One region of the Priestia sp. 53B2 genome, then DNA from elsewhere that is predicted to be linked to it. Evidence: riboswitches for the same ligand, from Rfam matches in the RefSeq annotation. Region 1 holds a riboswitch; each other region holds the start of a gene.
The links. A riboswitch is a leader RNA that binds a small molecule or an ion and turns the genes downstream of it on or off. The one in region 1 is predicted to bind cyclic di-GMP.
Positions count from the first base shown of each region.

Region 1 (4,484 bases):
TCTACGTCACGAACACGAGATTCTGCTGCAGTTAAATTTTCTGAAGCATTATTTAAGTTATTAATTGTATGATCTAAACGATTTTGAAGCGCGCCTAGATAAGAACGACCTGAAGATACAGACTCGATTTGAGATTGAACAGCTGTGATAGCATCGTTAGCACCAGTTTGTGTTGAGATATCAAGCGCAGATACTGCAGTATGAGCATCGGAAAGATTTAGTCCAGTAGTTGTAAAATCAACGACGATTGTCTGATCTGCATCTGCTCCAACCTGAATCTTACCATCTGTATCTGAACCATCTAATAATTTTTTTGTATTGAACGTTGTGTTATCTTTAATACGCCCAATTTCAGCAGACAGTTGATCAAATTCGTCTTTTAAAGCTGTACGATCCGCTGCTACATTTGTATCACTTGAAGCTTGAACTGCTAGTTCACGTTGACGTTGAAGTATATCATGAACTTCGTTAAGTCCACCCTCTGCTGTTTGAAGCATAGAAATGCCATCTTGCGCATTCTTAGAAGCCATATCCAACCCACGAACCTGCCCTCTCATTTTTTCCGAAATTGCAAGACCTGCAGCATCATCCGCCGCACTGTTAATACGAAGTCCAGAAGATAACTTCTCCATTGATTTTGATTGTGCATTGTTTGCATTGTTAAATTGACGATACGTATTCAACGCCGTAATATTGTGATTAATTCTCATTTTCCTTTACCTCCATATAATTGGTTTTACTTCTTGGTTACATCCTTGTATTCAAGAAGCCCCTCACTTAATAATTAATTAAGTGAGGAATGACAGTAATCAAACATATACCTCTAGGAAATATGTTCATACTATATATCGACATTGGGGGTAAGTTGTTTACACTCTATTTTTATTTTTTTAGAATTTTATTGATGCTGTTGCTAGAGATAGACTCTATTTGAATACTTTTTAAAAAATCATTTACTCCTTCTCTTTTAAAAACCTCTCACATTTTTGTTAACTATAAACTAGTCTTATCTTACATTCTAGACAAGGTATGTATCATCAACGCCTAAAGTATAGGCCCTCTTGCATGATAAACCATCCACAGACAATCGCTTCTTTAAACAACATTTACCTTTACTGTTTACTATCTGACAACCTGTCAAGCTACCAATATGTTTCTTCAGTAAAGGGCAATAGTGCTATCCATATATAGATAGAAATAGTTGGCGTTTTTAGGAAGGTTTTTAATAAAAAAATGAATGACAAACCTGAGTAAATAGCCTGGTGGCACTTGTTTAAATTTGTGCTCGTCTTCCATAAGAAGCTGATCTTCTCCTGATTTTTTATCTTTAACGGAAAACTGGATGCCGAAAAGGTCTACGCTTACCAAATCTTCACAAACGTTTTAATCGTGACTCTTGCTGAAATTTTATCCCTATCTTGTTTTTACTTTCTTGCGTTATTTTATAAGTAGCATGTTCAACCTTTGAGCCTTAACTATATAATAGAATTCCTCTTTCTAAACGCTCTGCTTTCGTTATATCTTCTGGCATGGTTTGGGTATCTTCACCAGTATCATCAGCAGTTAATTTGCTACCCTTTGCTTCTATTCCTTTTTCTTCATCTCCTGCTATTTATTTTCTGAAGTAGCGATTAAAAAGCCCGTTGGAAAGCGTTTCTTTCGAGAGCAATTTACTATGTATCTACTTTGTAAGCGCAAGTAATCATCGAAATTTGTCGAATCTTTTTTAGGGTAATTCAACCTATTTTTATGGTAAAATCTAAAAAATACATTCGTTATATAGTATTATTTTAGGTATTTTGTTCTTTAAACGGAACGAAGAGTAGTGAACTTAACTTGTTCAGTCAAAGGCAAACCAGTCGAAAGGCTGGGACGCAAAACCTCAGGTCTAAGGTCATAGGACTAGGACGGCTGGGTTTCCTGATACATCAGGAGGTAAAGGAAAACATGAACAATCAGCGTGTCGTTACTGGAAGTATTGGAGCTTCGTATATGAGGCCGCGCATCGTGGCTTTTATTCCGGCGCACAATGAAGAAAAATCAATTCGTGACTGCTTGGCAGGTTTAGGCGATCAGCTTCTTCCGAATAATGTGGAGCTCGATGTATTTGTGATTGCAGATAACTGTACGGACCGCACAAAAGAAAAAGCGGAGCTGGCTGGAGATGAATTTGACTTAAATGTAAAAGTACTTGTCACTGAAGGCAATAAACAACGAAAAGTCGGCGCGTTAAATACGGTTTGGAAAAAGATATATGGAGATACGCTAGATTTATATAATACGACGCTGACGAAATATCAGCAGCTGTATAAAGAGTCGATTAAAGCGATTTTAGGGATGGATGCAGACAGCCGCTTAGCTCCAAAAGCACTTATTAATTTATGGGAAGATTTAATGACGTCGCGAAACATCGGCGGCGTGATGGCAAAATATACGATGAGAATGCCTAAAAAGAAAAGCTCGCTTTCAAAAGATGATGTCCATTACGAGGAAAAGCTCGCAAGCAGCGAGTACGGCGGACCGGTAGCCAGGTGGTGGACACACCAGCAAAAGCAGGATATGGCGAGCTGGCTGTTAGATCTTCAGTATCACGGCGGAAGCACGTACGTACTCGGCGGTCAGGCTACGCTGTTTCGCCCTGAAGCGCTTCAAAATATAGTGGAAGAAAATAAGCTTGACGGTCCTTGGCAAAATGACAGCGACGTTGAGGATATGCTGCTGACGTGGCAGCTGCAAAAGTCCAATTGGAAAACGTTAATCAGTCCAGGCGCTCGCTGCTTCGTGGACTCGATGAGAAGCTATCATACGTACCGTGAACAGCGTAATAAATGGAAGTCTGGAACCGTTGATTTACTGACAAACGGAAACTTGGACGTGAGAACCAAGCATAAAGGAAAGCTGTGGCGTTCACAGATCAAGACACTATGTGATTTACTTATTCGCCTGCTGTTTATTTTATTGTTATCGGCTGCGCTTGCGACCGATCAATTTTACTGGTCTTGGCTTTGGGTGATTCCAATTGCGTTAGCTTCTGTGTTAAATATTATGCTCGCTGTCAAAACGCCGATGCACAGGCCGATTGATGTGATACTGGCCGGTCTTTTGATTAGTCCGGAGATTTATCTGTGGGTGAATTTAATTACGTTTAGTCAAGTATGGCTAGAGAGACTTGCCGCTAATAAAAAAGACGGCTGGGCAAATCAATACAACGCAGAAAACGGGAAAACGCACAGTAAATTAGGGCAAGGGATTTTAACGGGCTTTGCATTTACAGGAATGATTGTGGTACTATGCATTTATTTCCGTGACTACTTAACGAGCCCTTCTGTACAGCAAGCCATTTATCCGTACTTAATGAACGGCTGGATCTTGCTGACGTATTTGACCATCTATCAGTCTCTTTATATGTTTTACCAAATTTGGACGCTTCGAAAACCTATTCAAGCGTAAAAAAAGTGATGTCTCGTTAAGACATCACTTTTTTATAGAAATCGCCTCTTTAAATATTCTGCGATTTTTTGATGAGCAGCCGGCTGACTGACAATATAGCCTTGAATAAAGGAACATTCGTGTCTTTGTAAAAAGGCGAGCTGCTCTTTTGTTTCAACGCCTTCTGCAATCACTTTCATGTTAAGAGCATGAGCTAAGTACAAAATGCTTTTTGTAATGGCCTGCTGCTTTCCTTTATCAGTCGCGTGTTGAATAAATGTTTTATCGATTTTGAGTGTGTTAAATTCGAAGTCTTTTAAATGTGATAACGAAGAAAAGCCGGTGCCAAAATCATCTAAAGCAAACGTTACGCCAATTTTCTTTAATTCATCCATGACTTTTTTTACGTGTTCTTCATACTGAATAATGGAGCTTTCCGTCACTTCAAATTCAATGAATGAAGGATCGATGTTGTAATGAGCTAACGTTTGTTGAACGTGCTCTACAAATCCGCGTTTCAGCAAATGTTTAGACGAGACGTTAATCGAAACGGGCACGGTTTGTAATCCTTGATTCTTCCACTGCTGCAGTTGCTTGCACACATGCTGGATTACCCAGTCGCCGAGTTCAATAATTAAATGAGTTTCTTCTGCTAATGGAATAAAGTCTTCCGGTGATACGCGTCCCCATTCCGGATGATTCCAGCGAATTAACGCTTCGATACTATCAATCTCTCTGCTGTTTGTATGAACCATTGGCTGATATTCAATAAAAAATTCATCTTGAAGAAGTGCGTTGCGCAGTCCTTTTTCCAGGTGGTAGCTTTTATACGTCTCGCTGTCCATTAACGGAGAGTACAGCTGCCAGTCGCTTCGTCCGACTTCTTTTGCACGCCGCATAGCAAGGTTAGCATTCGTTAGTAGCATCTTTGCATCTTCACCGTCATGCGGGTAGATGCTGATTCCTATACTGGCTGTGACGTAAAGAGAAAAGTCGTCAATGGTAATTTCTTTTTCGATTTCTTGTAAAAGAGCAGCAGCTAGATTTGGACATTC
Region 1 covers NZ_JBLZXA010000020.1:459,727-464,210, reverse strand. The annotation lists gene ACN6NE_RS16490 (flagellin N-terminal helical domain-containing protein) at 1-710, opposite strand, end outside; cyclic di-GMP riboswitch class I at 1,840-1,924, shown strand; gene ACN6NE_RS16485 (glycosyltransferase family 2 protein) at 1,948-3,450, shown strand; gene ACN6NE_RS16480 (sensor domain-containing protein) at 3,483-4,484, opposite strand, start outside.

Region 2 (4,484 bases), on a different contig from region 1:
GGTTTAATACTATCATTCGACTGGTTAAGCACACGAAACAAATAGGAAAATCAACGAACGCAAAAGTGAGCGTATTAGAAAACAAGAGGTTTAAGTAATATTGAAAAGCCCTTGGATTTTTGTTAAATCCAGGGGCTCTTATTTTTTGCAAACAGCATTGTGAACCATTAATATATGTGTACATTAAATCTGTTGTTACCATAATTAAAGTTATCGTTAGTCTTCAACTTATATATCGTAGAGAAAGTATGCTTATCTTTTATTGGTTAGATATGCCGTTTTTCATTTGGCTTCTACTCGTCATTGTTTGTACGGCTGCTGGTGTCATCTTAGTTCCACGCCCTCTTGTTATCCCATAAGTGGCAACAGCCCCAATCCCAAGCCCCAATAACGAAAACATCCCGCTTCTGTTATTCCGTCTCTTCCCAAATATCCCTCTATTATTGCGACCGAAATTAAATAAGGAAGTTAACCAGCGTAAATTGTTCATTATGCGAATACCTCTTTTATATTTGTTTGAAAGAACATACTCTTCCAACGCCTTTATTTTTTGACGACTTTACTTATATATACTGGAAAATGATACTACCCCTTTTCATTTTCATATTATTCCCTGTAATTATTCTTGAAAATAATGCGGATTTTAAAAGATATACGAATATTACAAGGAGTGAAGACAAGATGAAGAAAAGAAAATATTTATTTGGTCTCCTATCAACCATTTTATCTGTAGGATTCCTTTTTGGTTGTAATGATAAAAAGGATGAAGCTGAGCCTGATCCAACTGAAGAACCTTCGGAACAAAAGGCAGAGAACAATCGTAATAACAATAGACCACTAAATGTTGGGGACCAACTCGATAGAAATTGGAATGATAAAAAGGATGAAGCTGAGCCCGATCCAACTGAAGAACCTTCGGAACAAAGAGCACAGAATGCTCGTAACAACAATGGGCCACTAAATGTTGGATATGATCCTAATGGGGATGATAATAATAATGACAATAATCAAACACGATTAGAAGTAGCTGATAAGGCTGCAGATCGTATTGCTAAATTAGACGAAGTAGACACTGCGAATGTGATTGTTACAAACCGAAATGCATACGTGGCTGTTGTTTTAAAGAATGGAGCAAACGGAGAAGTGACCGATCGTTTAAAAAAGAAGATTTCAGATCAAGTTAAAGCTACAGATCGGGATATTCGAAATGTATATGTGTCATCCGATCCTGATTTTGTGAATCGTATGGAAGGATACGGAAACCGGATTAATGAAGACGCGTCAAGAGATGGTCTATTTGAAGAGTTTACTGAAACCGTTCGAAGAGTATTTCCTAACAATCGTTAAATTAAAAGGATGATGCGTAGTAAGTCAATTACTATGTTCTAGAAAAGATAAACCTCCTTGGATTATAAGGAGGTTTCATCTATGTTTATCCTTCTCCACTTAAGAGGGATTTTTTATTATATATTTTTTTAATCCGCAATTCGCACATTTACATAAGACAATATTTACGTATTTAGTCTTCATCACGATCTGCTCTAAATGCATCATCGGATACTGAATTTAATTGATGGTTAAGCTTTTCGAAGTTATCTTGTTTTACCTTATTTATCATAGTAGCTTCACTAGAAATATTAGTTTTTTGTCTAGTATCTGCATTTCCACTAACTCCAAAACCAACATTGTTATCTGTCATAAAGATTCACCCCTTAATTATATTGTGTAGAGGTTATCTAAATAAATAACAGGGAGTAAGAGGAAATTATTAAATATTCTTTTTCATACCACAGTTGGTACATTCACGCAGAAACCTACCGCCGTCCACGCTGCTTTTAATACAAGGGCTAACTATACTAACAACTCTTCTTTTTGTTTTCATATAAAAATTTTGATTCTATCTCTGAAATTAATTTTCCAAGGCCTTGTTTGCTTAATATTAATTTCCCATTCAAAAACTCAAGATTATCTTCTGATTCTTCACCAGTCACTAAACATCTCTTAATAACATTGGTTTTAATAACAATTTTTTTCATTACAATAGTATCTCTTCGCTTATGTATTTCTAAATAGTCATTTTCTTTTAATGATAATTTCCCTCTTATTTGTTTTGGAATAACAACATATCCATTTTGATGTATATGTCGTCTAATAGGTTCCAATCCGTTAACAGTTCCTAAAGAATCAAACTTTCTTACCACAATATCTGCATTATGTATAAAGAACTCTATACTTGGGTTATTCTTACTAGGGTTTAATAAAGTAATAAATTCATCCGATAATTGAATCTTTCCTGACTTCTGAACTCTTACTTTAAGATTCATATACGATCCTTCCTTCATTAAAATACACATTCAACATCATATAATAAAAAGGGTTTAGATAACAAATACTATTCTTCATACCACACTTCGTACATTCATGCAGGAACTTATCACCTACCAATTTCTTTTCCGCATCTAATACATCTCCCAGAAGAAATTTCTATTTTATGCTGATTCTTAGCCTTACACTTGAAGATTTTTTTAAAAAACTCTCTCACTTTAAATTCTCCTTTTACCAGGTAAACAAGCTGTCATAGTCATTTGACCTTAGACCTTTGGTTTTACATCTGAGTCTTTCGATTAGTTTGCCTGTATTTTATTGTTATTATTTTACATTTAATTATATAATTAGAAATATATGAATTTTTTACATAAATCAGTATAGTTGATAAACGAGGAAAGTTCACTAGGTCTTACGATTTATTTTACATATAAATCCATCCAATACCTAAGATATAATTAAATAACAATTACGTTCCAATTGAGAGTCAAAAGATATATTTCAAATTACTTGTTGCTATAAAACACTTACGCTTATATGCCTGAAAGGTTGAATTACTATTTTAGTTCGTTGTCGTACATAAATTCCTTGTACTGAATTTATGTACTCTCTTTTATGTATAAGGCTTGTAGTATGATGAAATACCAGAATATTTTACTACTGAGCTCTTATCATATAACCTCGTTTAGATGCTTCTAGTTTTCTTTTTAATCACCTTCGCAAATTCACTAGTTTAGGGCTCTAAGTACTTTTCGCCTCGAAAAGAAATGAATTTCTCGTAATCTTTCATTTTTTATTATCATTTATTTATCCGCTAAATAAACTCCCCTGAAACTATTTAAAAAAGCATACACATTTCCAAAGCATCTACATAGTAGATACTCCCTGACTTAACGACAACTAAAAATACCTATAACTATCATAGTTGAAATTTTTAGAATAGCGTTGGTTCTGCATATCTACGTCATATAGAACGTCACGATAACCGCCACTCAACTCTTTGATAAATAGGAGGGCGCAGTATTAAATATCAGAATTTGTCCTTTAAATATTTTTTGATTGTTATTGAAGTTTATTGGAAGGAGCTTGTTCACTATAAAGCGAATTTATGACATAGGCGATGAAAATGAAGTTAATTTGTAAAACCGACAAAATTATTGAAGAGGAAGGATATCTAAAAAAACATGTAGCTAAAAAAGTAGGTGTTTCACCAACTCAATTATCTAATTGGATTGCAGTTAATAATTATCCAGGTGCTGATAAATTATTTATGTTAGCAAAGGTGCTAAATAGAAAAGTGGATGATTTATACGAATTTGATAAAGAAGATGGCTCAAAGAAAAACTAAAAAGGTGGAGATACACTTGGCAAATAGACCTCCAGTAAAAAAGGACATGAAAGAGCGATTAATTAAAGAGGCTGGAATGAAATGTGCAAATCCAGGATGTACTAATTATCGGGTTCATATTCATCACATTCAAGAGTGGGCAATTTATAAAACCCATGATGAAAAACATATGATAGCTATATGTCCAGCGTGTCATGATGAAGTACATTACGGGGTTCTAAAAATTGATGATGCAACCGTCTATCGGTGGAAAAATATAAAAAGAACAAAAAATAATAGAGATCAACTATTCATTGAACCTGATTTAGATTCTAAATTATTATTAGGAACTATTAATGTCACAGGCCCATCGGGTGTAACTGTATTCGAATTATCCAATAGTAATAAATTAGGGTTTAAGTTGGTAGATGGAGATATTTTTTTAATGAATTTGAGTATCAGAGATTTAAAAAATGAGGAAACAATCAAAGTAGTGGAGAATCATGTAAAGTATAAATTAGATGAGAAAATAGAGTATACAAGAAGACCTGGAAGAATCAAAATCACAACATCAAACTTTTTAGATTTTATACCATTATGGGCTTTACCTAAAATGCTTAGCATAGGTTATTCTCTTGAAAAAGGTATTTTAACTCTTTTGGATGTAGAAGTTATGGAACCGGGCTTAGTCAAAGTTAAAGGCCTTTGGTCAGATAATAACCAAGTTGTACTTATTACAGATGAGGCACTCTCTTTTATCTTTCCATATATAGAGAGACCTTTAACACTTATAGGTGGTGAAAGCACCACTTATCGACATATGGGCAAAGTT
Region 2 covers NZ_JBLZXA010000027.1:631,840-636,323, reverse strand. The annotation lists gene ACN6NE_RS23820 (hypothetical protein) at 260-490, opposite strand; gene ACN6NE_RS23815 (YhcN/YlaJ family sporulation lipoprotein) at 682-1,347, shown strand; gene ACN6NE_RS23810 (hypothetical protein) at 1,520-1,699, opposite strand; gene ACN6NE_RS23805 (DUF8096 family protein) at 1,769-1,882, opposite strand; gene ACN6NE_RS23800 (AbrB/MazE/SpoVT family DNA-binding domain-containing protein) at 1,857-2,324, opposite strand; cyclic di-GMP riboswitch class I at 2,560-2,644, opposite strand; gene ACN6NE_RS23795 (helix-turn-helix domain-containing protein) at 3,452-3,673, shown strand; gene ACN6NE_RS23790 (HNH endonuclease signature motif containing protein) at 3,690-4,484, shown strand, end outside.
Region 2: another riboswitch for cyclic di-GMP. It lies ahead of ACN6NE_RS23800 (AbrB/MazE/SpoVT family DNA-binding domain-containing protein); the one in region 1 lies ahead of ACN6NE_RS16485 (glycosyltransferase family 2 protein).

Region 3 (4,484 bases), on a different contig from region 1:
GTAGCTGGTATTCTAAAAGAGCAGTTTTCATTAGTTGCCATATTTGAAGCAGCAGCAGTCTTGTTTATTATAGGTTTGCTTTTTATATTACCTCTATATAATCTAAAAGAGGAGACAAAGCAGGAAGGTATAGAATTAGGAGAGTAAAAAATTAGTTATGAATGCTTATCTAAATACCTATAATGAAAAACAAAGCATTTTCGTTGTAAAAGTACAACCAAAGGAAATAGAATAAAATACGTTATGTTTTAATTCTAAAAGACGTGGTACACATATAGTACAGTATCAATATCATGTAGAATTGAATACTGTGAAAGGTTAAATACTTAGCTTAATGAAGGGACTGGTTCGGTTTTGAAAGACGTAACAGCGACTTCAGCAAATGTATTATCCCAATTGACAAGTAGGTATTGTGATTTAACGAATGGTACTCTCGTTATGAACCGTTATACGTAACGAAAGGGCCTCACATGGGCAAATGAACATGAGAATTATTTTTAGCAAGAGAGGGGAGCCTGCGTCATTTTTGATGCAGGCTCTTTTTATGTTGAAGCTATAAAGTAAGGCAAATAAGGTATTGAGTCTGAATATTGTTTATAGATACAAGTTCTACTTAATTTGAATAATTGTTGATAGATGTAATGTTTTGTAGATAACTTAGTTGCTCCCACATATTGAATATTTATCCTATATCAAGTACAATAAGTTGAATATAAGTTCAACTTAAAAGATGAGGTGTTTATAAATGAAAATTTCACGTTTTAATAAAGACTGCGGTAACTCTGTTGATATGAACATTATGGATGGATATCTATTTGATTTTCCAACGAATGTAGTTGAACTTCAAAAAGAAGCAGCCGACTCCTTTTTCACAGATGCGGTTACAGCTCCAGAAGAATTTAAGAAGCGCATTTTACTTTCTACAACCATTGAGGGCGAAGAGAAAGAGCGTTATTTCTTAGTAGGTGACATTGCAGCTAGTCAATTGCTAGCTAATAATCACATTAATAAATTACATAATAAAATTACAAGTCATATTCCATACATCACTTTTTTAGCTGCCATTGCGTATTACCATGCGTTACATGCGAAAAATAAAAAAGACAATACAATTGAAATTGACTATTTTTCTACCATGTTACCAATCTGGCTACTTAAGAAAGAGAGCACATTTGGGGCAGCTCAAAAAGCCATGGCTAATCGCTTTTTAGGCGACCATTCGTTTACTGTGCATACACCTGGATTTGAAAATACCTTAAAGGTAGTAGTAGAAGAAAGTGCATGCTTAAAAGAGGGAGAAAGTGCACGTTTTGCGTTAAAAAAAGACTTAACACTTCAAGATCGTGAAGATGCGAATGAGTATGTAGAATGTGAAACGGTCATGGTGGATATTGGTGGAGGTTCCATTGATGTGGTTATTCTACCTGAAGGGTTGAAGGCTGCCAATAGCCGTGAATCGTTCCAGAGCATTGAAGGAATTCCGTATTTAGCGCATATTGATAAATTGCGCAAAGAGAAATTCCTAGAATTATTTACAGACTTACGTGCCTTTGATCAATTTATTCTTGATAACTACAGTAAGCAAAAGTTTGTATTGAAAAACGAGAATACAGGCGAATCCATTGATTTAACAAGCACAATCAAATCTTCACTACGAGAATATGTGGAAATCTTATTGGCTAAATTAAATGATGTCGCACCACCACCAGCAAATAAACTGCGTAAGTATGTATACTGCGGCGGGGTAGCTCCTACTTTAGAAGTCGCTATCATGAATAGTATGCGTGACAAAATTGGAGAAGAACGTACGGAGAAGTATCATAAGGTTCCCCAAGATAGCCGCCATTTAAATTTATTTGGCTTAGAGATTCGTAGTATTGGTTACGTTCAAAAGAAGCAAGCAGCAGAGAAGAAAGCCGTTAAATCCTAACAACGTAGGTGATGGGGATGTCAGAGCGTCAAAATGCGTTTACGATTAAGACAAATCGATTGAGTGATGAAGTTTATAATAAACTAGCTAAATATGCAAAATCCCGCAAGTTAGGGGATTATATTTCATCTTTAATTCTGCGTGATCTAGATGATTCATCTACAGGAAGAAAAGCAATTGAAGACAAAAAAACCTACGAAATGTTTGAACATATCAAGAATGAATTAGCTGATTTAAAGGCATTAGCAAAAACAACAGGTTTTGTAGGAAGCGATTCCTTCAAAGAAGAAGAGCCTTCAAAGGTTCCCCAACTGAAAGAAGGAAAGATTGCAGATTTAGAAAATATATCTGGCTCATTAGACGATGACGACTTAGAAGAATATAACGATTTTTAAACAGTAAAGCCACTAGAAACATACTAGTGGTTTTTTCTGTTTTTATTTTAAAGATTTACCTTACAATGAGATTGCTACTTCCTTAAATATTAGCGTGGGAACAGTTAAGGCGAGGCTTCATCGAGCAAAATCTTTATTGAGAAAGATGTATGCGAAGCAAGGTAGTGATTAGCTGGATATTTATTTATTTTTTATAATGCTATTTATATTAATTAGTAATAGGTTATAAAGGGTTTTAAAAAATAAATGATAATACTTATTTTTACATAATTCGACACCCATTATATAGTAAGATATTTATAAATTTACATATTGAGATAAAGGCAAACTAGTTGAAAGACTAGGACGCAAAGCTACAGGTCTAAGGTCAAGTGGCTATGGCAGCTGAGCCCCCTGAATATCTGGAGGTAATTTTTATAGACAGTAAAGGACAATTAGTAGCACAAGAACTAAGTCAAGAATGGGTCAAACTTATAAAGGAAGCTAGAGAATTGGGATTAACCATTGAGGAAATTAAGAAGTTCTTAGAAAGCAAATAAACACTTTAACCATAAACAACATTAATTATAATTAATGTTGTTTATAGTCATTTAATTCTTGAGATTTTCTATTCAAAACTCCTTAAATTCCTCTGGAGTAATGGTGGAATTCATCGCTTCTTTAACTAAAGCTAGCCATTCCTGGGGAAGGGTAGTATCATGGTTTAAATTATTCATTGCAATATTCCTCCTCTACAACTTGTCCTATTATAAAACAAATTAATTTGTAATATAACCCATAATGTTAAAAATATTACTTTTAACCTATTATTTTCTTATTAATAATACATTTGGAATTCCCTCTGTTTATTTAGTTTATAAAAAATCAAGATTTAATAACATAGGTATGCTAATAAAGGCATAAAAAATAAATGGTGGGTACATTCAAAGTTAACCTTTATTTATGAAGTACATTTGAAAGGATTTTTATTAATGAAAGAGGACGAATCACTTAAAGAATACTTAATAATTGATAATATGGGGAGGGTAAAGATACCACCTCTGTTTTTAAAGCATGTTAATATCCAGCCATCTGCTACAATACAATTCTTCACCTACAAAAATTATTTTATTATGAAGCAGATTGAAGCTTCACCGGTATTTTTAGAGAAAAAAATGAAGTTGAACAATTTAATTAGAACTATCGATCATTTAGGCTATATTGTAATTCCAAAGATACTCCGTGAAATACATGATATGAATTTATGTGAAAAAATAGGAGTGAAATTAATTAACAAGAATATTATTTTCTACAAAAAAAGAAAACAGAATAAATCCCCAGGTCTAATAAAAGAGCCTATAGAACCTGAATTAAATAGGTTATCTTTACTTAAAATAAAAGAAGGGAAGATAAGGCTTCCTAATTTTTTATTGGAATCATTTAATCTAGAAGTAAGTATGCAATTACAGTTTTTTACTAAAGACCAAGGCACCATTGTTGCAAAAAAACACCGATATGAGTTTTTTACAGAAGGAAATCTTTTCTTTACTGGGCAATCGCGCGTAGTAAACAAAGATAAATACTTAAACATCCCTAAAAAGCTAAGGAATTATTTAAACGTCAATAACGGTGACGTTTTGGAAGTTAAAATAGAAGGAGATAAGTTAGTTATAAAGAAAGCTACTTAGAACGAAATACGAGTTAAACACTTATATCCAGAAGAAATGGATGTTTTCTTTTATAGTTGAATTCAGGTTACTAATAATTTTGTAATAGAAGGAAACCTACTTTATTATTTATAATAACATCCCTGTTTTTATCAAAGAGACAGTTGAGAACAATACTCTTATTAAATAAGTTGGCTTTTTCAATGAGAACCAATACAAGTAGGGAAATGAGCATTTCTCTAAAGTGCTGAAATTTGCATCGAATGGGCAATCATACGCAAAACAAAAGTTAATTTCGTTAGAGAGTGTTTCACTGTATGTTAAAAGCGTCCCTTAACTAGGTTTTTATTTATAAATGATTGTGATGAAAAAGCATCTTTCTAATTAGAAGGTGCTTTTTTCGTTTCCTATAAAAATATAAAAAAGAGGAGAGTTTTTATGAAGAACAATTTTTATGAAATCAATGACAGTTCTTACCTTTTTAATGGTTGCATTATGTGGAGTAGATCAGGG
Region 3 covers NZ_JBLZXA010000041.1:33,084-37,567, reverse strand. The annotation lists gene ACN6NE_RS30380 (MFS transporter) at 1-147, shown strand, start outside; gene ACN6NE_RS30375 (Alp7A family actin-like protein) at 746-1,930, shown strand; gene ACN6NE_RS30370 (hypothetical protein) at 1,948-2,325, shown strand; partial or broken gene ACN6NE_RS30365 (RNA polymerase sigma factor) at 2,381-2,497, shown strand; cyclic di-GMP riboswitch class I at 2,638-2,722, shown strand; gene ACN6NE_RS30360 (anti-repressor SinI family protein) at 2,703-2,864, shown strand; gene ACN6NE_RS30355 (anti-repressor SinI family protein) at 2,937-3,041, opposite strand; gene ACN6NE_RS30350 (AbrB/MazE/SpoVT family DNA-binding domain-containing protein) at 3,297-3,992, shown strand.
Region 3: another riboswitch for cyclic di-GMP. It lies ahead of ACN6NE_RS30360 (anti-repressor SinI family protein); the one in region 1 lies ahead of ACN6NE_RS16485 (glycosyltransferase family 2 protein).